DNA from 2 places in the Lelliottia sp. RD5 genome. Region 1 is predicted to be linked to the other one. Evidence: predicted binding sites of a transcription regulator. Region 1 holds the regulator's gene; the other holds the start of a gene.
The links. The regulator LexA, encoded in region 1, represses DNA repair genes until DNA is damaged. The targets are predictions, from matches to a motif close to TNCTGTATGTACATACAGNA.
Positions count from the first base shown of each region.

Region 2: the regulator LexA is predicted to act here: its motif matches at 6,557-6,576, upstream of umuD (translesion error-prone DNA polymerase V autoproteolytic subunit).

Region 1 is NZ_JBVYHQ010000005.1:32,742-44,289, reverse strand. Features, by position in the region: gene AC0LWE_RS15890 (quinone oxidoreductase) at 1-614, shown strand, start outside; gene pspG (envelope stress response protein PspG) at 927-1,169, opposite strand; gene dusA (tRNA dihydrouridine(20/20a) synthase DusA) at 1,307-2,302, opposite strand; gene AC0LWE_RS15875 (conjugal transfer protein TraF) at 2,384-3,643, opposite strand; gene AC0LWE_RS15870 (cupin domain-containing protein) at 3,862-4,350, opposite strand; gene zur (zinc uptake transcriptional repressor Zur) at 4,467-4,982, shown strand; gene AC0LWE_RS15860 (CsbD family protein) at 5,067-5,276, opposite strand; gene dinF (MATE family efflux transporter DinF) at 5,422-6,741, opposite strand; gene lexA (transcriptional repressor LexA) at 6,808-7,416, opposite strand; gene AC0LWE_RS15845 (diacylglycerol kinase) at 7,526-7,894, opposite strand; gene plsB (glycerol-3-phosphate 1-O-acyltransferase PlsB) at 8,049-10,469, shown strand; gene ubiA (4-hydroxybenzoate octaprenyltransferase) at 10,536-11,405, opposite strand; gene ubiC (chorismate lyase) at 11,418-11,548, opposite strand, start outside.
Region 2 is NZ_JBVYHQ010000001.1:670,216-681,763, forward strand. Features, by position in the region: gene AC0LWE_RS03365 (fimbrial protein) at 1-549, opposite strand, end outside; gene AC0LWE_RS03370 (fimbria/pilus outer membrane usher protein) at 558-3,131, opposite strand; gene AC0LWE_RS03375 (fimbria/pilus periplasmic chaperone) at 3,147-3,869, opposite strand; gene AC0LWE_RS03380 (fimbrial protein) at 3,915-4,493, opposite strand; gene AC0LWE_RS03385 (helix-turn-helix domain-containing protein) at 5,355-5,723, shown strand; partial or broken gene AC0LWE_RS03390 (Y-family DNA polymerase) at 5,962-6,120, opposite strand; gene umuD (translesion error-prone DNA polymerase V autoproteolytic subunit) at 6,104-6,538, opposite strand; gene AC0LWE_RS03400 (DinB family protein) at 6,896-7,414, shown strand; gene AC0LWE_RS03405 (GNAT family N-acetyltransferase) at 7,558-8,010, opposite strand; gene AC0LWE_RS03410 (LysR family transcriptional regulator) at 8,070-8,972, opposite strand; gene AC0LWE_RS03415 (SDR family oxidoreductase) at 9,110-9,856, shown strand; gene AC0LWE_RS03420 (glutathione S-transferase family protein) at 9,937-10,611, shown strand; gene AC0LWE_RS03425 (YncE family protein) at 10,951-11,548, opposite strand, start outside.

The sequences.
Region 1 (11,548 bases):
AAGGGCTAACGGTCTTTTACCTGCTGCGTAAAACCTATGAAATTAAACCGGATGAGCAGTTCCTGTTTCATGCTGCCGCAGGCGGCGTAGGGTTAATCGCCTGTCAGTGGGCGAAGGCGCTGGGCGCAAAACTGATCGGCACCGTCGGCAGTGCGCAAAAGGCGCACCGTGCAAAACAGGCTGGCGCATGGCAGGTGATCAACTATCGCGAAGAGAGCATTGCAGAGCGAGTGAAAGAGATAACCGGTGGTAAAAAACTGCGCGTGGTGTATGACTCCGTGGGGAAAGACACCTGGGAAGCCTCGCTGGATTGCTTGCAACGCCGAGGACTGATGGTCAGTTTTGGTAACTCCTCCGGCGCGGTGACGGGCGTCAATCTGGGCATATTGAACCAGAAAGGCTCGCTGTATGTGACTCGCCCTTCCCTTCAGGGATATATCACTACGCGTGATGAGTTGACCGAAGCCAGCAACGAATTGTTCTCGTTGATCGCCAGCGGCGTCATTAAAGTGGATGTGTCTGATGCGCAGAAATATCCGCTAAGCGAGGCGCAGCGCGCGCATGAGGTGTTGGAGAGTCGCGCGACAGAGGGTTCGAGTTTGCTGATCCCCTAATGTGCTCGTTTCCCCTAAATAATTCGTGTTGCAGAAACGCGGCAAATGAATGAATCCCCGGGAGCTTACGCAAGTAAGTGACTTGGGTGAATGAAAGCAGCCAACGCATCTGCAGCTTGAATTATGACGGGGGAAAAAGAAATTGGGCTTCCCGTAGGAAGCCCTTTCTTTTTTTAGTTCGGCTGTATGTAGGGTACAGCTCGATGAATTCTTTAACGGCAACAATAGTGACAGATTTGATAAGTAAATCCTATTCTGTTCTAAGCCATGCTGCCGGAAAAGTTACAGGTATGTGACGAACGCCTCAATACCTTAGTAACGAAAGCGGTTATTGCGCTGATAATTTGGGACTTTTGGCGTTTTCACTGCCCTTATGACCCACACAACCGCAATCGCCAGCAGTAACCACGGCAACAGTTTGATCATCAGCGCAAACAACCCGCCGACGAACATCAGCGCCGTTGCGACAACCAGCGCGGCAATAATCCCGAGCAATGAAATGCCCGTTACCATCAGCATGACAAAAAATCCGATCACAAAAAGTAGTTCCAGCATGGCGCTCTCCCGAATATCCCACAACGATGCCAAAGCTATTACAAGAATCGTGCCAAATTTAAATTACTGATTTAGAAACAAAAACGCTCCGCAACACTGTGCAGGGCGTGGTGAATTTGACGATCTTTTAGTGAAAATTATCGTTTGTCGGCGACCAGGCGCAGAGCGTGTTCCAGCACTTCAATATCTGCGCCCGCTTTATGCGCATTTTCACTCAGGTAACGACGCCACTGGCGCGCGCCCGGAATACCCTGGAAAAGCCCAAGCATATGGCGGGTTACGTGTCCCAGATAGGTGCCATTGCTCAGCTCTCGTTCGATGTACGGATACATCGCGCGGACTACGGCAACCGGATCGCTATCCGCACCGTCAACGCCGAAGATTTCGCGGTCGACCGTCGCCAGAATGCCCGGATTTTGGTACGCCTCGCGCCCGACCATCACGCCATCCATATGCTGCAAATGCGTTTTGGCCTCTTCGAGAGATTTGATGCCGCCGTTGATCGACATCGTCAGATGCGGAAAATCACGCTTGAGTTGATACACGCGCGGGTAATCCAGCGGTGGGATCTCGCGGTTCTCTTTCGGGCTAAGGCCCGACAGCCAGGCTTTGCGGGCGTGGATGATAAACGTCTCACACTCGCCTTTCCCGGCGACGGTATCAATAAAATCACACAGGAATTCGTAGCTGTCCTGATCGTCGATGCCAATACGCGTTTTGACGGTAACAGGAATCGACACCACGTCGCGCATCGCTTTAATGCCGTCAGCCACCAGCTGTGCGTTGCCCATCAGACAGGCGCCAAACATGCCGTTCTGCACGCGATCGGACGGACACCCCACATTGAGGTTAATTTCGTCGTAGCCACGCGCTTCAGCAAGCTTTGCGCATTCTGCCAGTGCGGCCGGATCGCTGCCGCCAAGCTGCAGCGCCACCGGATGCTCTTCTTCGCTATAGGCCAGATAGTCGCCCTTACCGTGAATGATCGCTCCGGTAGTGACCATTTCGGTGTACAGCAGCGTGTGGCGAGACAGCTGGCGCAGGAAGTAGCGACAATGTCTGTCCGTCCAGTCGAGCATCGGCGCGATGGAGAAACGGTGTGCAGGGAAAGTGGACTTTAATTCTGACGACATGGCGAAGTTTTAGGCATCTGCTGGAAAAGGGGCGCTACTATAGCACAAAGAAAACCGGAGGCGCATGGCCTCCGGATCGCCTTAGAACGTCACGCTTAACTGCGCACCCGCGCCCCTGGTTTCGTCTTCGCCATACAGGCCCATCAGATCCACATGGACGGTGTTGAACGGTGCAAAGCCGACACCGCCGGTGAACACGTTGCTATCGTTCCCCTTCACATCCGCACGATAACCGGCACGCACTGCCAGCCAGCTCAGCGGGGTGACTTCCGCACCTACGCCGACATACTGTGAGTTTTCTTCACTTTTGAAGCCTTTGGTTTCGGTGAGGTCGCCGTCAGCCGTTAAGGTCAGCAGATCGGTGTGCCACGCCACGCCTGCGGTCACCAACGGACGAATCTGGTAAGTATCTCTATAGTTCACCACATCGCCCGTACGACCATTACGGATACGGATGTCTTTGGTATCAATATCACGAGACATCAGGTTCTGCCCGCTCAAGCCTACCGTCCAGTTTTCACCAAAATCAGCGGTCACGCCGGCGTCCACGTTAAAGCCGGTATCATCCGTACGGTAACGGCTGCTGTTCCAGTCGTTACTGTCGTAGTCGTAAATGGAGGTGGTGTAGTTGTAGAGCCAGGTTTTCTGCAGTTTTGGTGTGATACCCACGGACACCGGGATATCCGCAATATCAAACTGGCGGGCAACCGCAACACCGTAGTCAGAGACAATGGCTGCTCGGCCTGATGCCGTGGAGTTGAGGTTTTTGGTAATTTGATCGGTGCCGTTTAATGCGGCGTCAAGCGCAACGCCACCCGCGACAATTTTGCTGTTCTGGATGCTGCGCAGATAATCAATATCTTGCTGATCGATAGAAGAGCTTACGCGAGCGTGCGCGTTGCCTTTCGCCACGAAGGCCACCGAGAGCACGTTATTAGGAATACTGACCGCAATACCCGCGCCCGCATTTGCACGCGCCGTTTTGCCTTTCAGACTACTGAGTTCATCAGCGAGATCTTTTGCCGCACCCTGGAACTGATTAACAGACCCTAATGGGTTAGCGATGATCTCTGCTGCCGTCAGGCTGTCCACGACATCGCTGTAGTGGTCGACTTTGTCACTGATGTCGTCGATTTGATCCTGAAGATTATCTTTATCCGTAATTCTGGCGCCAACGGACGGTAAAATGACGGTAATGTCATCATCCGGTTTGGCTTTAGCCAACAGCGCTGGGTTGATTAATACCCCGCTGCCATAATTGCCCGCCGCCACGCCCGTACCACCCATTGCGTCGCTACGCGCTTCCGTCCAGGTATTGGCTGCTCCCGCCTGATTTGCCATCAGCAGAGACACAGCGATGCTAACCACTGAAAATTTAAAAGTTTTTTTCACAGTATGCCCGTCTTATAGTGTTATTAAACAACCCCCGCTATTTACGCCCATACGGGAGCGAACTATTGCTGTGAATAGGAACCAAAAGACCTGCTATTTCCTTAAGTTAAATCACCCAACTGGCCTATTGTATTTGTGACGGCCCTCAATATTTATAGAAGAGGATATTATTTTCGCCCAGGTTTTCCGTCGTGGGGCCCAAAAAACTGCGGGGGATGGTCGACCCAGCGGTCTTCGCGTGTGGCGGCATACATAGGATTTAACGGGTAATAGATACGATTGTGTTTTTTGTTCGCTTCCCCTACCACCAGCAGCCGTACATCCTCGTCGGTGTTGTTGATAAAGGTGTGACACACGCCCGTCCCGGCAGGGAAACCGACGCTATCCCCTGGCTCCAGCTTCCACAGATAACCGTTGATCCACGCTTCCGGATGGCCCTCAATAACATGGATAAACTCTTCCTCGTCACTTTCTGCATGCGGATAGGACGTGCGACGCCCCGGCGGTAAACGCTCATGATGGATCCCAAGACGCCCCAGCCCCAGTTTGCGCGCCAACGGCGCACCAATCGCAAAGCGTTCGTCACTGTCCGGGTACGTTGAATCGTCAGCCCCCTCGACGTCACGCCAGTGTTGAATGCAGTCAGGTCTTTTCATTGTTTATCTCCCCATGTTGCGTTGCGTCAGGTATAGCACACCGCGTGGGATCTCGGCGTTTTTGACAGAACATGATAAAGTGAGGGTTTTCCGGCCGACTACTATTCGAGGTGCAAATGGATAAGACCACAACGCAGGAGCTGCTCGTGCAAGCTGAAAAGCTCTGTGCGCAACGCAATGTGCGCCTGACCCCGCAGCGCCTTGAAGTTTTGCGTTTGATGAGCCTGCAACAAAACGCGATCAGCGCCTACGATTTGCTTGATCTGCTGCGTGTTAACGAGCCGCAGGCTAAACCGCCTACGGTTTACCGGGCGCTTGATTTCCTGTTGGAACAGGGCTTTGTGCATAAAGTGGAATCAACAAATAGCTATGTGCTTTGCCATTTGTTCGATCAGCCGACGCACACCTCTGCGATGTTCATCTGCGATCGATGTAGTGCAGTGAAGGAAAAAGCGGCGGAAGGGGTTGAAGACATTATGCATACGCTGGCGGCAAAAATGGGCTTTGCGCTACGTCATAATGTGATTGAAGCACATGGCCTGTGTTCAGCCTGTGTGGAAGTAGAAGCGTGTAGCCATCAGGACGCGTGTCAGCACGATCACTCTATTCATGTGAAAAAGAAGCCGCGCTAAAATGCAAAGCGGGCGGCCATTAAGCCGCCCTCAGGGATAGTACGTCCTTGTACTTTCGGGTAGAACCTTTCGCTACGGAATTGCCTACCAGCGATAATCGTGACGTTTTTCCCAATCACCGACCTCTTTCTCGGCCTGATCTTTCTGGTAACCGTAACGTTCCTGAATTTTACCGACCAGCTGGTCACGCTTACCTTCAATGATGGTCATATCATCGTCAGTCAGCTTACCCCACTGCTCTTTCGCTTTACCTTTAAACTGCTTCCAGTTACCGCCGATTTCGTCTTTATTCATAATCATGTCCTCATCGTTCGGTTATCACGTAAATTTGTATCGTCCGTTACGTTCATTTCCTGCTGGACGTGATAATAATTGTAGACAAGGATTCGGCAGTCGTTTCGATATTCAGAATCTTTAACCATCTGGACAAAAGAAGCCGCTACGAGAACCAGCTGTTTTCGCGCCAGTGACGTCGCCAGATAACCCACAGCGAGAGGCCTCGCAGAGCAAGAAAGACAGCGAGTGCCAGCCACAAACCCTGGTTTCCCAAATAGGGAACGGTGAGCAACGTCAAACCGAAACCCGCCGCGGCTACCGCCATGCTATTGCGCATTTCTGCACCCCGTGTTGCGCCAATAAACATGCCATCCAGCAAATAGCACCAGACACCCGCCACCGGTAGCACCACTTGCCAGAAAATGTAGTGCCGTGCCAGCTCACGTAGTTCAGGTAATGACGTCAGTAGCGCGACGATATGCCCGCCAAAAAGAGCGTAAATTAGCGCAAACACCAGCGCGACCAGCCCGGACTGACGGCAGGCGGCTCGCCAGACCTCCTGTAATTTCCCGGCCTGTCGCGCACCGAAAGCCTGACCGGAGTGCGCTTCAACGGCATAGGCAAAACCATCCAGCGCGTAGGCGGTAAATGTCAGCAGCGTCATTAGCACCGCGTTGACCGCAACGATCTCAGGCCCAAGACGCGCGCCCAATACGGTCATCGCACCGAAGCATAGCTGGAGCAATAAAGAGCGCAACATGATGTCGCGGTTCAGCGCCAGCAGCTTGCGCATATTGCCCCGCCATGCATTTTTCAGCAGCGCGAGTGTGACGCCACGCATCACCAGCACGCGTTTCACCATCCATAAGCCGATAAGGAACGTGGCATATTCCGCGATGACGGTTGCCAGTGCGGCACCCTGCACATTCATATGCAAACCCATCACCAGCCACAGATCGAGAACGATATTCAGGATATTCCCCACCACCAGCAAAATGAACGGGGCACGGACATATTGCACGCCGAGCAACCAGCCAAGCAGCACGAGGTTAGCGAGCGATGCAGGGGCGCTGAGCCAGCGAATTTCCAGAAAACGGCGCGCCTGTGCCAGCACCGCCTCGCTGCCGCCGACGATATGCAGCGCCAGATCGATGAGAGGCGCACGCAATACGACAATCAGCAGCCCGGCACCTAATGCCAGGATCAGCGGCTGAACCAGCGCCCGCCCAAGGCGAACGGGATCTTTCGCGCCAAAAGCCTGGGCTGTCAGTCCGGTTGTGCTCATGCGCAAAAACAGGAGCAGCATAAAGAGGAAGCTGGTCGCCATCGCGCCAATCGCGATGCCACCTAAATAAACAGGAGAATCCAGATGTCCAATGACGGCCGTATCCACCAGTCCAAGCAAAGGAACGGTGATATTGGAAAAAATCATTGGCAGCGCAAGACGCCATAATGCCTTGTCTGAAGTTGTCAGCAGAGACATAGGAAATTACCGGAAGCGAGATAAGACAGCCAGGCTGCGCGGATGGCGCAGCCTGTCAGAGAGAAATTACAGCCATTCACCGTTGCGGATAACGCCAACCGCCAGTCCTTCAATAGAGAAGGTTTGCTCGCGCAGATCCACCACAATTGGAGAAAACTCGCTGTTTTCAGGCAGAAGTTGCACAGTGTTGCCCTGTTTTTTCAGGCGCTTAACCGTCACTTCGTCGTCAATACGCGCAACCACGACCTGTCCGTTACGCACATCCTGAGTTTTATGAACAGCCAACAGATCGCCGTCCAGAATACCAATATCCTTCATGGACATACCGCTAACACGCAGTAAGAAATCTGCGCTCGGCTTGAACATACCCGGATCGACCTGATAGTGGCCTTCAATGTGCTGCTGTGCCAGCAACGGCTCACCCGCCGCAACGCGACCGATAAGAGGGATGCCCGTTTCTTCTTCCACCAGTAAGCGGATACCGCGTGACGCGCCTGAAACAATCTCAAGCACACCTTTACGTGCCAGCGCTTTAAGATGCTCTTCAGCGGCGTTTGGTGAACGGAAGCCCAGGCGCTGAGCGATTTCCGCACGCGTGGGTGGCATTCCCGTCTGGCTGATGTGATCCCTGATGAGATCAAACACCTCTTGCTGTCTGGCCGTTAACGCTTTCATTCCGCCCCCTGGGTGTATATACAGTTATGCTGTGAGTATATACAGTCAAAGGCGAATTTGGAATCAAAAACTGCACAAAAAACCAGAGACTTATTCGATTCCTGAAAGCTTATCGAAAATGTGACCAAAGGAGAGTGACCCAGGTAATGACAGCGATGATAATCGCCAGCAGTACAGCGGCAGAGCCCATGTCTTTCGCACGACCAGAAAGCTCGTGGAAATCAGAACCAATACGGTCAACAACGGCTTCGATAGCGCTGTTGAGAATCTCCACTATCATCACCAAAAGCACGGAGCTGATGAGAAGTACGCGGGTGATAGCATCGACATCAAGGAAGCACGCAATAATCACGGCAATAATGGCGGCAACGCCTTCTTGCCGGAAGGCGGCTTCATTTATCCATGCTGCGCGGAAACCTTTCCATGAATATCCGGCTGCTTTGATGATTCGGGTAAACCCAGTGGTATTATTGGCCATTAAAAGAACCTTTTATTAGATTTGACGTCAGTAACAAGGGCTGCAGCGGGTTTCGCAGCAGCCTGAAGTATGACGGGTAACAACAGAAATCTTGCGCGCTTTCTGTTATCCTTGCGCCGCAATTGCATTATTAACCAGAGGCTTTACATCGTTTATGTCCGGCTGGCCACGAATTTACTACAAATTACTTAATTTACCATTAAGCGTACTGGTAAAAAGTAAGTCTATCCCGGCGGAACCTGCGCTGGAATTAGGGCTCGATACCTCGCGCCCTATTATGTACGTTTTGCCTTATAACTCGAAGGCAGACTTACTGACGCTGCGCGCCCAATGTCTGGCGCACGATTTACCGGATCCTTTGGAACCCCTGGAGATCGACGGCACTCTCCTTCCTCGCTATGTGTTTATCCACGGCGGGCCGCGCGTGTTTACCTATTACACGCCGAAAGAAGAGTCGATCAAACTGTTCCACGACTATCTTGATCTGCACCGCAGTAACCCCGATCTGGACGTCCAGATGGTGCCAGTGTCGATCATGTTTGGTCGTCGTCCAGGGCGTCAAAAAGGCGACGAGAATCCGCCATTGCGCATGCTTAACGGCGTGCAAAAATTCTTTGCCGTGTCATGGTTGGGTCGCGATAGTTTTGTTCGTTTCTCGCCGTCTGTGTCGTTACGACGCATGGCTGATGAGCACGGTACCGATAAAATTATTGCCCAAAAACTGGCACGCGTTGCGCGTATGCACTTCGCCCGTCAGCGTTTAGCGGCTGTGGGGCCACGATTGCCCGCGCGTCAGGATCTGTTCAACAAACTGCTGGCGTCCAAAGCGATTGCCCGCGCGGTTGAAGACGAAGCGCGAAGCAAGAAAATCTCTCATGAGAAAGCGCAGCAAAACGCTATCGCACTGATGGAAGAGATTGCAGCGAACTTCTCCTACGAGATGATCCGACTGTCTGACCGTATTCTGAGCTTCACCTGGAACCGTCTGTACCAGGGGATTAACGTTCATAACGCCGAGCGTGTGCGCCAGTTGGCCCACGACGGTCATGAGATTGTCTACGTGCCCTGCCACCGCAGCCACATGGATTATCTGCTGCTCTCCTACGTGCTCTATCATCAGGGGCTGGTTCCGCCGCATATTGCTGCCGGGATCAACCTGAATTTCTGGCCAGCAGGTCCGATTTTCCGTCGTTTGGGCGCATTCTTTATTCGTCGTACCTTTAAAGGCAACAAGCTCTATTCAACGGTGTTCCGCGAATATCTGGGCGAACTGTTCAGCCGTGGTTATTCCGTCGAATACTTTGTTGAAGGGGGTCGCTCCCGCACCGGCCGTCTGCTCGACCCGAAAACCGGGACGCTCTCGATGACCATTCAGGCCATGCTTCGCGGCGGCACACGTCCGATTACGCTGGTACCGATTTACATTGGTTACGAACACGTAATGGAAGTGGGCACGTACGCTAAAGAGCTACGCGGCGCGACAAAAGAAAAAGAGAGCTTACCGCAGATGCTGCGTGGTCTGAGCAAGCTGCGTAATCTCGGTCAGGGCTACGTAAACTTTGGCGAACCGATGCCGCTGATGACGTATCTGAACCAGCATGTGCCGGAATGGCGAGAATCTATCGATCCGATCGAAGCCATTCGCCCGGCGTGGTTGACGCCTACAGTGAACAATATCGCTGCCGATTTGATGGTGCGTATTAACAACGCGGGCGCGGCTAACGCCATGAACCTGTGCTGTACCGCGCTTCTGGCCTCTCGTCAGCGCTCACTGACACGCGAACAGCTGACCGAACAGCTCGATTGTTATCTCGACATGATGCGCCATGTTCCGTACTCAACGGACTCAACTGTACCGTCTGTGACGGCGGGGCAATTGATCGACCATGCGCTGCAAATGAACAAGTTCGAGGTCGAGAAGGACACGATTGGTGACATCATCATTCTGCCGCGCGAGCAGGCGGTGTTGATGACGTACTATCGCAACAATATCGCGCATATGCTGATGCTGCCGTCGTTGATGGCTGCCATCATCACTCAGCACCGTCGTATTTCCCGTCAGGAGATACTGCGTCATGTTGAAGTGCTTTACCCGATGTTGAAAGCGGAGTTGTTCCTGCGCTGGAGTAAAGACGAGCTTGCAACAGAGCTGGATAAACTGACCGAGGAGATGCTCCGTCAGGGGCTGATCGCGGTGAAAGGCGATGAGCTGCATATCAATCCGTCACGTTCTCGCACGCTTCAACTGCTGGCCGCAGGCGCGCGTGAGACGCTGCAACGCTACGCCATCACCTTCTGGCTGCTGAGCGCTAACCCGTCCATTAACCGTGGAACGCTGGAAAAAGAGAGCCGCACGCTGGCTCAGCGTTTGTCTGTGCTGCATGGCATCAACGCACCTGAATTCTTCGATAAAGCGGTGTTTAGCTCACTGGTGCTGACGCTGCGTGACGAAGGCTATATCAGCGATACCGGAGATGCCGAGCCTGGCGAAACCATGAAGGTTTACCAGATGCTGGCGGAACTGATTACGTCCGATGTGCGTTTGACGATTGAGAGCGCAACGCAGGACGAGTAAAACGGCTTGTGCGATCCGCATTAGTACGGAGACGAAAACGGCAACCTGATGGTTGCCGTTTTGCTTCTAAGACCAGTAACTCATCGCCAGACCTAAAAACAGCACCAGGCCAACGTAGTTATTATTCAGGAAGGCTTTAAAGCAGGCTTCACGATCGCGCTTTGCGATCAGCTTTTGCTGATACGCAAACAACAATCCCGCCACCAGAACCGACCAGTAAAACTCCCAGTTCAGCCCGTTCAGACGACCAATGACGACCATTAGCGCCAGCACGGCGACCTGCAATATTCCAATAATCAGCTTGTCGTGACGGCCGAATAAAATCGCCGTCGATTTGATGCCGATTTTCAGGTCATCATCACGGTCAACCATCGCGTACTGAGTGTCGTAGGCCACTGCCCACAGGATATTGGCGAGAAACATCAGCCAGCAGCTCAGCGGCACGGACTCACTGACGGCAGCAAACGCCATTGGAATCGACCAGCCAAACGCTGCCCCAAGCACCACCTGCGGCAAATGGGTATAGCGTTTCATGAACGGATACACCCATGCCAGCGCCAGCGCCGCCACCGAGAGCAAAATCGTCATGGTATTAAGCGTGAGCACCAGCAGGAATGAGAGTGCAACCAGCACCACAAATAGCGTCCGTGCCTCTTTTTCTGAAACCTGACCGCTGGGCAGTGGGCGATTGGCCGTGCGTTTAACGTGTCCGTCAAACTTGCGATCGGCATAATCATTCACTACACAGCCCGCAGCGCGCATCAGCCAGACGCCCGCCACAAATACCGCCAGGATCCATAGCGGTGGCAAACCGGGAGCCGCGACCCACAGTGCCCACAGCGTTGGCCATAGCAGCAGCAAGGCCCCGATCGGTTTATCCGTTCGCATCAGACGGTGAAAAGCCAGCAGCTTGTCCTGCGTCAGACTCCACTCCATTTTAATATCCTCTTAGTACAACGGCGATGCGGGCAAAAACAGCTCCGTCAGCATTAACGGTTTGCCGCTTAAGCGAAGGCGGGAACGACGTCCCCACAGATCGGCATCGCGCCCTATTTCAATAAAATCACGGGTGAGCTCGG
Region 2 (11,548 bases), on a different contig from region 1:
GAAGTTAGCACCGTTATTCATATATACAATGGCAGCATCGGGGCCGGTAACAGTAATAGGCCCTTTGTTCATGGGTATCTCTCCGGGAATTTTCCAAAACTTTATTCTCGCCCAAAAGCCATAGCCTACATCCCCCCGAGTATAGTAAACAACCGATGGGTATACCTTCACAGCACCATTACTAACAGCGGTAGCTTCGATTGATATACCGACACCAGGAACATCAGTACTATAAATAACATCGCTTCCTTGTTGGCCCACTGCTTGAGCTGAACTAAGAAGGGTATAGTACAAGTTATGGTCGCCATCGCAAGTGCTTGCAGACATACCAATGTTTGCCTCGGCAGTATAAAGGATGGTCCAGTCAGGAATGTTTCCACCCAGTGTCATTGTTATGTTAGATGCCTGCAGTTCAAAATCACTATGAATTGCAGACCATTGGTCAAAATGATTTTCCGCTGACGTAGCCGGTTCGCAGTTAGTTGCATTCGCACATTCAGAAAAAAGAGAGAAACAAAAAAGGAAAATAATTAACTTTAAAAAAGACATGATCATACCTATTGGCAAACACTGATAAAGTGCTGGATAGTGTTTTTATCCTTTCCAGCGGATGCAGTCGGGTTTAACTGATAAGCCACCTGACATTGGCTCTGTTCGGCCTCACCCCATTTGATGGTCAACGTCCCTTTATCTTTGCTCACTTTGGTATAAATAACCCCACCCTGCGACACCGCACCAATATGGGTATTCTCATCGTCAAAAATATCCGCCCCGAACGGTAAGGGCTCACCTTTCCAGGTTGACGTAATGAGCAGCGGTGTACCGGTATGGGTTTTAAATTCCACTTTTACGACGGAGCCAGCACGTGGAACCACTTCCTGAGCCGTTTTTTCAAACTCTACGCCTAAGTCTGAACCTTCCGGGTTAACGGCCACCCGGTTTTGCTGATAAGGCACGAGGGAGGGAGACAACGCATAGCCTGATGAATCTACAGTGGCGCCCGCATAGCCCGACACTTTGGCCCCTTCGGCGCCTTTGGCTTCAATCAGGGCATAGTTATCGCTGTTGTACGGCGAGAACGTCACCCCGCCTGAGTGTGCAACAACCCCACCAGACATCCCAACGGCAGTGCTGCTATAGCCGTTTCCGGTGCTGTAACTCCCATTGACCGTCGCCTTACTCCCTTCCCAGGAACCACTGACACTGCCGGAGCTACCAGAATAGTTATCGTGTGAACCGCTCACGTTATAGTTGTACTGATTATCACCGCCAAATGAGCCGGACAGGTTCGCCTGCTCGCCACGGCCGCCATCGCTGTCCTGGTTATAACGCATGCTGACATACGGCGTCGCACCACCATGACCTGGCCACAACGGCATTGACAGGGTCAGATACCAGGTTGTTTGGTCCTGGCCATTGCCCGCTTTGTTCCGACTGGCATTGATACTGTAATTAAGCCATTTGTAGCTGTTGGAGTACCCCACCTGATACTGGGTGTTATAGCCCGTACCGTTATTCCAATAGTCCTGCATGGAAGCACTGACATAAAGATTGCCAAGATTAAGGGGTAATCCCTGATTAAGGCTTATTGAAAACTGATTTTTTGAACGCCATACGGTATTCGGATCGTCATCATGACTGATCGCATCGCGAGTCTGAGTGGCGGTTTGTAAATCCATATAGCCGGAGCTGGAGTAGCGATAGGCTGCAATCGTTATGTTACTATTCGTTTCGTTGATCAGTTTGCTGTAACTTAAACGATAGCTTTGTCCGCTTAATTCCCCGATCTCTCCTCCCAGATGACTTCTTGATTGCGTCACGTCTGCGCTCACGGCCCCAGCCGGCGTTCCAACAGCTAAACCAATCAGCCCGGCCTGATAATTCTGGCTGTATTGCGCACCCGTATAAGCGGTCAGGATATTGGTTAACCCACGCATGAAGGTTGTCTCGTAAAACATCGGTTTTTCGGACGAGCTGTAATCCCGCAGCTTTCCCGCTGTGGCAGTGAACTGCTGTGCTCCCGGACGCAGTGATTGCGCCAGGGAAGAATATGGGATGGTGTATTGCTGAGAGCTGCCATCCGCTTCTTCGATTGTGACCTCCAGGTCACCACCGTAACCGGTAGGCCCAAGATCATCGATCAGGAAAGCACCTGGCGAAACAGTAGTCTGATAGAGAATATTCCCCGACTGGCGTACAGTGACCTTAGCGTTTGTTTTGGCGATTCCTCTAATTTCAGGAGCATAACCTCGCTGAGAGGCGGGTAACATACGGTCGTCGCTCGCCAGTTGTGCACCGGTATAGGACACGGAATTAAACATTTGACCTGAGGTGTAATATTGCCCCAGATAAAGATGACCTCGAACAAACTCAGTATCTCTTTGCACATAGGTATTTGTGCTTTGGTAGTCGCCACCCGTAGATTGATCCCAGTTAAAAGAGCCACTGTGACGAAAATACCATTTCCCAATATTTAATCCCGCATTGAGGGATGAATAGAAAGTACGAGACGTTTCAGCATCACTGTAACGCGACTCATATCCGTTCATGTAATAACCGAGCATGAGCGCAGGGATGCCGCTGTCCCAAAGCGCCGGGTCTATATTACCTCGTGCGATATGCTGCAAATAAATCTGAGGAACCTCAATACTGAGCTGCTGTTTATCTGCATCAAAATTAACTGTAGCGTCCGGAAGCAGACTAGCGAGATCGGTGCATACAGCCAACTCAGTCAACCCTTTTCGCGCGGAAAAAGGTATTTTTTCAATATTTAAATTAATCAACTTAATCATATCAGGAGTCAAACAGGGGGCGACTTTGTGTTCCTCATCTTCTTTAAATGTTACCTCTTCGTGTGACACCAGATTGTCGTTAACAAGGATGTCAATACGATATTTCCCCGGCGTTGCATTCGAACCATAGGTAAAACGGCTGACATCGATTTGATTCTTCCCTTCCTGCCGTAACAGGCCAGTATCAAATTCTGCAGCACTACCTGTAGATGAGGAATTGGTTTCTTTCTCTGTAGATTTATTTGGCTCATTTGCACTGACTCCGAACGGAGCAGAAACAATAAAAGTTATAAAGCAAGAAAAACAGAAAAAAGAAAAGAAACCGCTATTTTTAAACATTGTCGCCCCATAACATTAATTTTTCGCTTTATGACTAATGAGTGCTCCATAGTCATTAATGGTATTAAACGATAAACCGTCTATATTCCCAGAGTTCTTTAATGTGAACTGTTTCGACCCACCGGGTGCTATCATTGAGCCCTTTGATTCAGAAGACACGCCGTTGAATTTATACTTAACATCAAAAATCGTAACGTTGTATTTAGAACTGTTTTGCACCGAGACGTTTTGACCATTCAGTCGCCAGTGCAATTCGTCAGGAGCATCATTACTGTTACCCGGTAGTCCCTCAGGACGATAAAACAATTTAATTCTTGTACGAAAAACAACATTCAACTTTTGCTGTGCGTCAGCACTGCTTTTATCTTTCGCAGGAACTTCAAGAACGTTAAGCCAGTACACAGATTCCTTGTCCGCTGGTAAGGCTGGGGTACCCGTATAACTGATACGAATCGTTTGTCCCTGATTTGGGTCAACACGGTTAATCGGCGGCGTCAAAACGAACGGGACCGAGATTTTCTCAGGTGTTGTATTTTCATTGCCAGTATCAATCCAGCTCTGGATTAATACTGGCCTTTGATTCTTATTCGTCAGACTAATAGTGACTTCTTTCTTATCTCCCTGATAAATGACTCTGGTTCCATCCATGACAATACTTGCATAGATTGATTGGCTTGTTACCATGCCAATACTGAGCACGAGGAATATGCCCCCACTCTTTTTACTGAAAAAACTCATATGTAGGATACCTAATATTTGATCAGGGAAATAATTGACGATTTATTATTGATACATCAACTCATAGTCCACAGTACTGGTGACGGCTCCGCCAGTGGCACCACCCAAGGATGAAAAATACTCTACAAAATAGAGCATTTTTGTGTCACCCGCTTCATCAGTGCTGATATCTGTAAATGCGGTCGTACTAGACTGGTTTGGGTCATTAACCTTAATAACCTCACGGCCTGAATCAAGCAGTCTAAATTGCACATTACTTGCAGCGCCTGTAGACGCTGTGTTATTCAGATATCCCTGATTATCACCGTTAGTACTCTTAAAGTTGGCGGCTATTTTTGTTTTAGCAGGTGTCCCCAGGGTACAATTTTTTGCAACAATATAGAATGGTTCTTGCCCGGCTGATGAATTAGCAGCGGTCAGCGTTGTTTTTGACACTTCATCAAGCGTGATTGCCCCGGTACCCGCTGTACCAACTTCAGCACCTTTATATTCAAGTGATACGTCGCATGTCGCGTCTGTAATTTTACCGTTAAAGGTAATAGTGTTTGTTGCCGCCGCATAGGGCATGGTGGCCAAGTTTAAGGTCAAAAACAGTCCAGCGGAAAACACTGTGATTACTTTCATTCAAATCTCCATTAACTTTCTGATGGTTGCAGATATTTACTATTTACTTTCTCAGATAGCGATATTGTTACCTGCGTAAATAATTAAACGGTTTCATTACCAATTTTGGTGGAGTCATTATCAATCGAGTCGATAGTTTCGTCTCTTTTTATTCAGTCCAAATATGTACGGAGTGATGATCATAGCTGTTTCATTTTTGATCTATACTCTTCTTGTATCCACATCGGAAAGTTTAAAAATGTATACTTTTCAGAGAGTTAACATTACAGCCCATGGGGCTAACAAAAATGCTATCGTTCTGCGCTCGGATAGGGATTTTGAAAAGTGATATCAGGAACAGTTTGATTTCAGTATCTTTCCAAAAAAAGGTGCAGAGGAGGTGATGGATGAAGAGCGGCCCGAATACTATCCCTGCATCCCTCTGATACTGAAGGGTGGAAATGGAGTGGTTTTTCTGGGAGAAGATCTTGTTCAACTCTGGCTTAGTAAGCTATACACAATAAAAATTGTCCCGCTTTGAAACCATCGAAGCGGTACATTCAATCTGATTAATACTATCTGGGAAAAATCATGAGCAACAATGTAGACATTCAGAGAGCTCATATACATGAGGCCGAACGCCTTGATTCGACCTATCTTACTGAGCTGATGGAGACACTGGCTCCCTTTCTAAACTACAATACTTACCCGGTAGGGAAACGCATCAGTTTCAGTGCGAACAATCAGGCAGACTGTTATTTCATTCTCTAGGGCAGCATAGAGATAAACCGACAACCTTATGATATCCTTATTGAAATTTTTTTAGCTCCATCGTTAAGAGGGATTGTTCCTGTCCACAAAACCTCTCAGTCCGGGTTTACGATGCGGATACTTGAAACTGCTGAGATAGCCATTATAGACAAAGAGCAGCTGTATTCGCTTCTCACCGAGCATAATCTGTGGAGACCCTATGCCATGCACCTTCAATTAGTCGCTAGTCTGGGATCTGAAGTATTAATGAAGCTCGTTACCCCTTCTGTCTTCGAACGTGTTCGTTATCAACTCTATGAACTGATGAGTAAACCTCAATCGATAAGAAAATCGGTTACAGCGGAAAATTATATTCGTAGTAAAACCCGTCTCTCGCGCTCAGGCATTATGAACGCTCTCTCCGAGTTAAGGAAAGGTGGTTACATCACCATCGAGGATGGACACCTAATTGATATTAAACATATTCCAGCTCGCTTTTAGACTACACTTGATCACTTTGTATACTTGATGATCAGGCGATAATAATGACATGAAGCTTAAGTAAATGTACCAACTCTATCGCGAACAGGGTCTATTCACTGTGCTTCAATCGCCTCCGGGGCTACATGGCAAAGCCAGTAATGAGAAATGAGGTGGATAGCCCGCTTAACTCCCAATTGATGCTCTAAAAACTGATATGCAATTCGTATAAGCAATCCCTGCCAACGATGAGTATCCCCTTTGCTAGTTTGACTTTTAATTCCACATAATCTTCTGAACGAGAGATAATGCAGCCATCGTTATTCGAAACCACGTCCACCGGTTTGCCCTGAAGATGCGGTCGAAATACCGTTTCACAGCTGGTGTAGAAGCTGTTGACATCAACTAGCGCGAACATATTTGTGCGATTTTAGCGTGTGAGTCACCACGCCGAAGATTTGCAGCTCTTCGTCGGCGTCAAAAATGATGGGAGAAAAGCGCGGGTTACGCGGAACAAGCTGCAAAATCGGACGAACGCGCAGCTCTTTCACCGTAAATTCCCCGGCGACGGCGGCCACAACGATATCGCCGTGTTCAGGCGTTAAAGAGCGATCCACCACCAGCAAATCACCGTCAGTAATTCCTGCCCCAATCATGGACTCCCCGCTAACCCGGATAAAATACGTGGCGCTGGGATGCTTAATCACCAGTTTATTAAGATCGATACGATCTTCTACGTAGTCCTGAGCGGGACTGGGAAAGCCACACGACACGCGCTCCAGGAAGAGAGGTAACTCAATGAGGGTGTTGAGATCGCACGAAAAAAGATGACTCATAATTGCTCACCTGCAGATAACTGTATATAAATACAGTGTTATGAGTTTTAGGTAGGGATCAAGGCACTTTTGTGACGGTCGCCCAAACGCGTTGAAGTTTGTGGGAATTTAGTTTGCAGAGTGGGACGAGTGACCAGGGTAATGCCCCCCTTGATTAAGGATAGCGTTGCATCGACCCATTGAACTCACAGCTCAAAGTGGACCTGCACACCCACTCTCCGGTCGTCCTCATGCCAGGAACGGACATTACTGAGTCCGCACAGCGTTGACTAAAAGGGAACGGGTCAACGTATCTTTATTGTGCTGCTAAATGCGCAACTATAATTAAAACGGTTGTTCATTTAAATGGATGAAGTTATGAGTTCACTCAACATGCATTTCAACATTCTAGCCGGCTACAACGCCTGGGCGAATGAACGGTTATATTCCAGCGTTGGAAAGATTGGAGAAGATGCTTACCGTAAAAACTGCGGCGCTTTTTTTGGGTCTATCGAGGCGACGTTGAATCACCTGCTAGTGACGGACAGGATATGGAGACATCGTTTAAACGCATTACCTGAAACAGGGCATCGACTGGACCAGATACTGTTCGACAATGATTTTCCCGGTCTGGAAATGGCGCGAAGAGAAGAAGATAAAAAGATCGTAGATTTTATCATGGGATTATCAGAAACCGATTTAGCTGGCATAGTCTCCTACCGGCGGGCTTCAACACCAGAACTTAAGCAGCAGGTCATCTGGTCTGCTCTGGCTCACTGGTTTAATCATCAAACCCATCACAGAGGGCAGGTCCATGCAATGCTGACCCGGGTATCTGGGGAGGCACCCGAACTGGACTTGCTGATATATCAAAGGCAGCTAAACGATAAATATTAGTTTGGCGATTGCCCTGCTCCCTGCCGATCGGTATACCGTGATGGTAGTATTGTTTTGCCAACTTCCGCTCTTCGCTCACACTGGACCTGGCCGTCTTGCTTCTGTCTGCTCCGTGCTGTGAGTTCAACCGATGGATACAACAATTAGCACAATGCTTTTGATAAACAGACGGCCTCTGTCCGACCTATGTATGGGCCATAATTCTCAATACGGACATACCCATTTTGTTCGTAAAAATTGACGGCCCTAATATTGATATGTCGTGTTTCCAACCTAAGTTCGTTATATCCCATCTCTATTGCCGATGTTTCCAGATAAGCAAGTAATGTTTTGCCAATGCCTGGCACGCTACGGTCTGAAAACATTCTTTTTAGCTCAGCTATATTTTGCGTTAATGGCCTTACAGCACCACATCCTATCACTTCGCCATACGTATTTTTTGCCAATACCCACAATGCGTTGTCATCATTCATTGCATCAACGTTGAAATTGCTTTTGCCGTTATCACCCGTAATAGCGGCAAGCTCCGCTGACAGCATTTCGATTAAGCGATGGGAATCTGAAGAAAATGGATCTGATTTCTCTATGGTGATCATGGCTATATCCTATTCACTGTATTAATTATTGGGAAGCATGTCGGTTCGTTATTTCAGGCTCATTTCATTGCGTTGTAAACTTTGAAGCCGGGATTTTTTTCAAAAATATCGGCAACAAAATCCATGAATACAATCGCCCGTTTTGGTAAAAGGCGATTAGCAACATAAACGGCTTGAATGGGAACAGGTGATGCCGTGTAGTCAGTCAGTAATAATTGTAAGTTGCCATTTTCCAGCCCCTCTTCGAACAGCCATTCTGGGCCTTGTGCGATCCCAATCCCTGCATTGACAAATTTCTGTACTGCTTCGGGTGAATTGACCCTGAGCCGACCAGAAACAGGAACATTGATATCCTGAAATCTCCAGGTCGCGCCCGTTGTTAGCAAGGTATAGATCAAACAATCATGTTTTTTTAAATCCTCTGGTGTATTAGGGATTCCGTGTTTAGCTAAGTACTTGTTACTGGCAACACAAACTCGCTCATACATGCCAAGTCTGCGGGCACGCATAGCACTGTCCTCCAGGTGTCCAATGCGGATTGCCAGCTCAGCCCCTTCATCAATGAGATTGATATAGCGGTCATTAATCTGAAGATCGAGTGTTAGCTCAGGGTAGCGTTCTAAAAAATCGGGGATGTGCGGGACTAAGAATGTGTGTGCCAATGCTGTGGGGCAAGCAACGCGTAATAGCCCTGTGGGTGTTACATTTTCCCTGAAAGAAGACTCGGACTCTTCGACGGCTTCCAGAATACGTCTTGCTTCCAGATAATAACGTTCTCCTTCAGGCGTCAGTGAAAGCTTGCGGGTTGTTCTGTGAAGTAACCGAGTCTGCAAATGCTCTTCGAGGGCTGCAACATGACGGCTCACGTTCGGTTGCCCTAAGCCCAAACCCCTGCCGGCAGCCGAAAAGCTGCCAGTTTCAGCGGTACGGACAAAGCATGTCATCAAAAGTAATCTATCCATCCTAAGACCCATTTATGCTTTTAATGCATGAAAGATATTTAAAAATACCATCTTATCACTATCTGAGCATGAGCATAGAGTGGCTATCAAATCGGTCATTCACCGGTCAGGAGTAAAAACTAACAGGAGATTTTTATATGGCTAGATTACAAGGTAAACGCGCACTGATCACGGGAGGTACAAGTGGTATTGGTCTTGAAACGGCGAAGCTGTTTGTTGCGGAAGGTGCACGCGTAATTGTTACGGGTGTTAACCCTGATTCTGTCGCAAAAGCTAAAGTAGAACTGGGTAATGATGTGTTAGTCGTGCGTGCTGATTCCGCTGATGTGAGCGCACAAAAAGCTCTGGCTCAGACAGTTCAGGAACACTTTGGACAACTGGATATCGCTTTCCTGAATGCGGGTATATCACTGTATATGCCAATTGAGGCATGGACAGAAGAGCAGTTCGATCGCATTTATGATATCAACGTTAAAGGTCCTTACTTCCTCATGCAGGCGCTTCTGCCAGTGTTCGCAAGCTCTGCATCAGTGGTCTTTAATACCTCTATAAATGCTCACACGGGACCCGTGAACTCTTCAGTTTATGGCTCAACCAAAGCAGCGTTACTGAACATGTCGAAAACACTTTCTAACGAGTTACTTTCTCGTGGGATCCGTATCAACGCAGTAAGTCCTGGCCCTGTTGATACACCGCTTTACGATAAGGCGGGGATCCCCGTGGAATATCACGATCAAGTGATGAAAGATATCGTTGCAACCATTCCAGCAGGTCGTTTTGGTAAGCCTCAGGAAGTCGCACAAGCGGTACTTTACTTTGCATCTGATGCATCTGCCTGGACCGTGGGTTCAGAAATCATCATCGACGGCGGCGTTTCAATCTAAGCTACCAAAATAAGATTTACCCTTCATCAAGCCCGCCACCTTTTTATAACGGCGGGCTATCATTTTATCTGGAGTTTGAGATGTCTACCCATGGTCTGACGCTGATTAGCCACCCACTATGTCCCTTTGTGCAGCGCTCAGCGATAGTTCTGCTTGAGAAAAATGTGCCATTTGAACGCGTAAATGTAGACTTATCGGCGAAACCGGACTGGTTTCTTGCTCTGTCACCCACTGGCAAGGTGCCGCTGCTTAAAGTGCATCAGGCGAATGGCGAAGATGCGCTTATTTTCGAGAGCATGGTGATCTGCGAGTACCTGAATGAAACGCAAGACGGTGATTCGATGTATGCTGACGATGCATTAGTAAGAGCCAGACAGCGCGCATGGATCGCGTTTTCTACCTCAATGCTAGGAAATGCATGGCAATTTTTAAACGCGACCGATCGGGCCATTGCAGACAGCAAACGCGCGTTGTTCCGTGTGCAGCTTGAACGTATCGAAGCTGAATTGAGTGTGGGACCTTATTTCTCTGGTGCCGAATTCAGTATGGTTGATGCGGTCTACGCCCCTATTTTCCGTTACTTCTCCATTATCGATGCATCAGTCTCTGAGGCGATTTTTGATGGACTTCCGCGTACTTCCTTATGGAAAGCTGCACTGGAAAAAAGGGAAAGCGTGAAAGCCGCTGTATCATCAGATTATGCAGAACTTTTCCAACATCATCTTCGTCAGCATTCTGCAATTCTCGCTGCTTGACGATATTCACTGGGAAATGGTGCCCTATTCCCCGCCGATTAAAACACGGCAATGTTCGCAATTCCTCTACCAACTGAGAGAACCATTTTGAACTTCCGCTCCTCGCTCACAGCAGCGCCTGGAAACTGGCGTACAGGCGGCATCGTGCAGCAGACCTAGCAACGCGGCGTATTTATTGAAAATGGGTGCTGATTGATCGCTATGGACGTCAGGCTGTTTCGAGTAGGAGGATGTGAATACCGGTCAGATATGCCGAGAATATACCCCCATCCCATAGGCGGCTGGGGGTTAAGAATGCCGGGCAGACCTGCCCGCGAATAACGTAGCGGACTCAATCCGTTATTTTTTCGGGGTGATTTTCGTCACTGAACCTGTTTGCGTTTTATCCCCGGTAGTTCCATACATAGACACGAGATAAACGGCACCATCAGGCGCAGCGGTCAGGTGGTTTGGCGTATCATCCATCGGGATATTCGCGACCAGTTTACCGTCCTTGTTCAGAACAGCAACAGTTCCGCCTGCACGCGTGGCGGCGAAAACCTGCGACGTCACAGGATCCCAAACGACAGATACCCCCCCGGCACCAATGTAAGTATCCGCGAGAACCTTGCCGTCCGCATCAAGAACCACAACATTGTTTGTCTCCTGGGAAACGACGTAAAGACGGCCGGTCTTCGGATCGCGTGCGATGTCGGTTGCGCCTTGCGCCTGAGGTATTTTCACCGTTGTACTCTTGCCCGTTTTGAGATCAATCCAGCCCACCCAAGGCGTATCGCGGCTGACGCCGTAGAGTTTCCCACCGGCGCTATCCAGGGCAAGATCTGTGCTGTAAAACGGGTCGCGGCCACGGTTCGTCACGAATTCCATCTGACCGATATGTTCCAGCGTTTTGGTATCATATACCTCGATAAAACCGGTCAGCGCTGCGCTGACATAA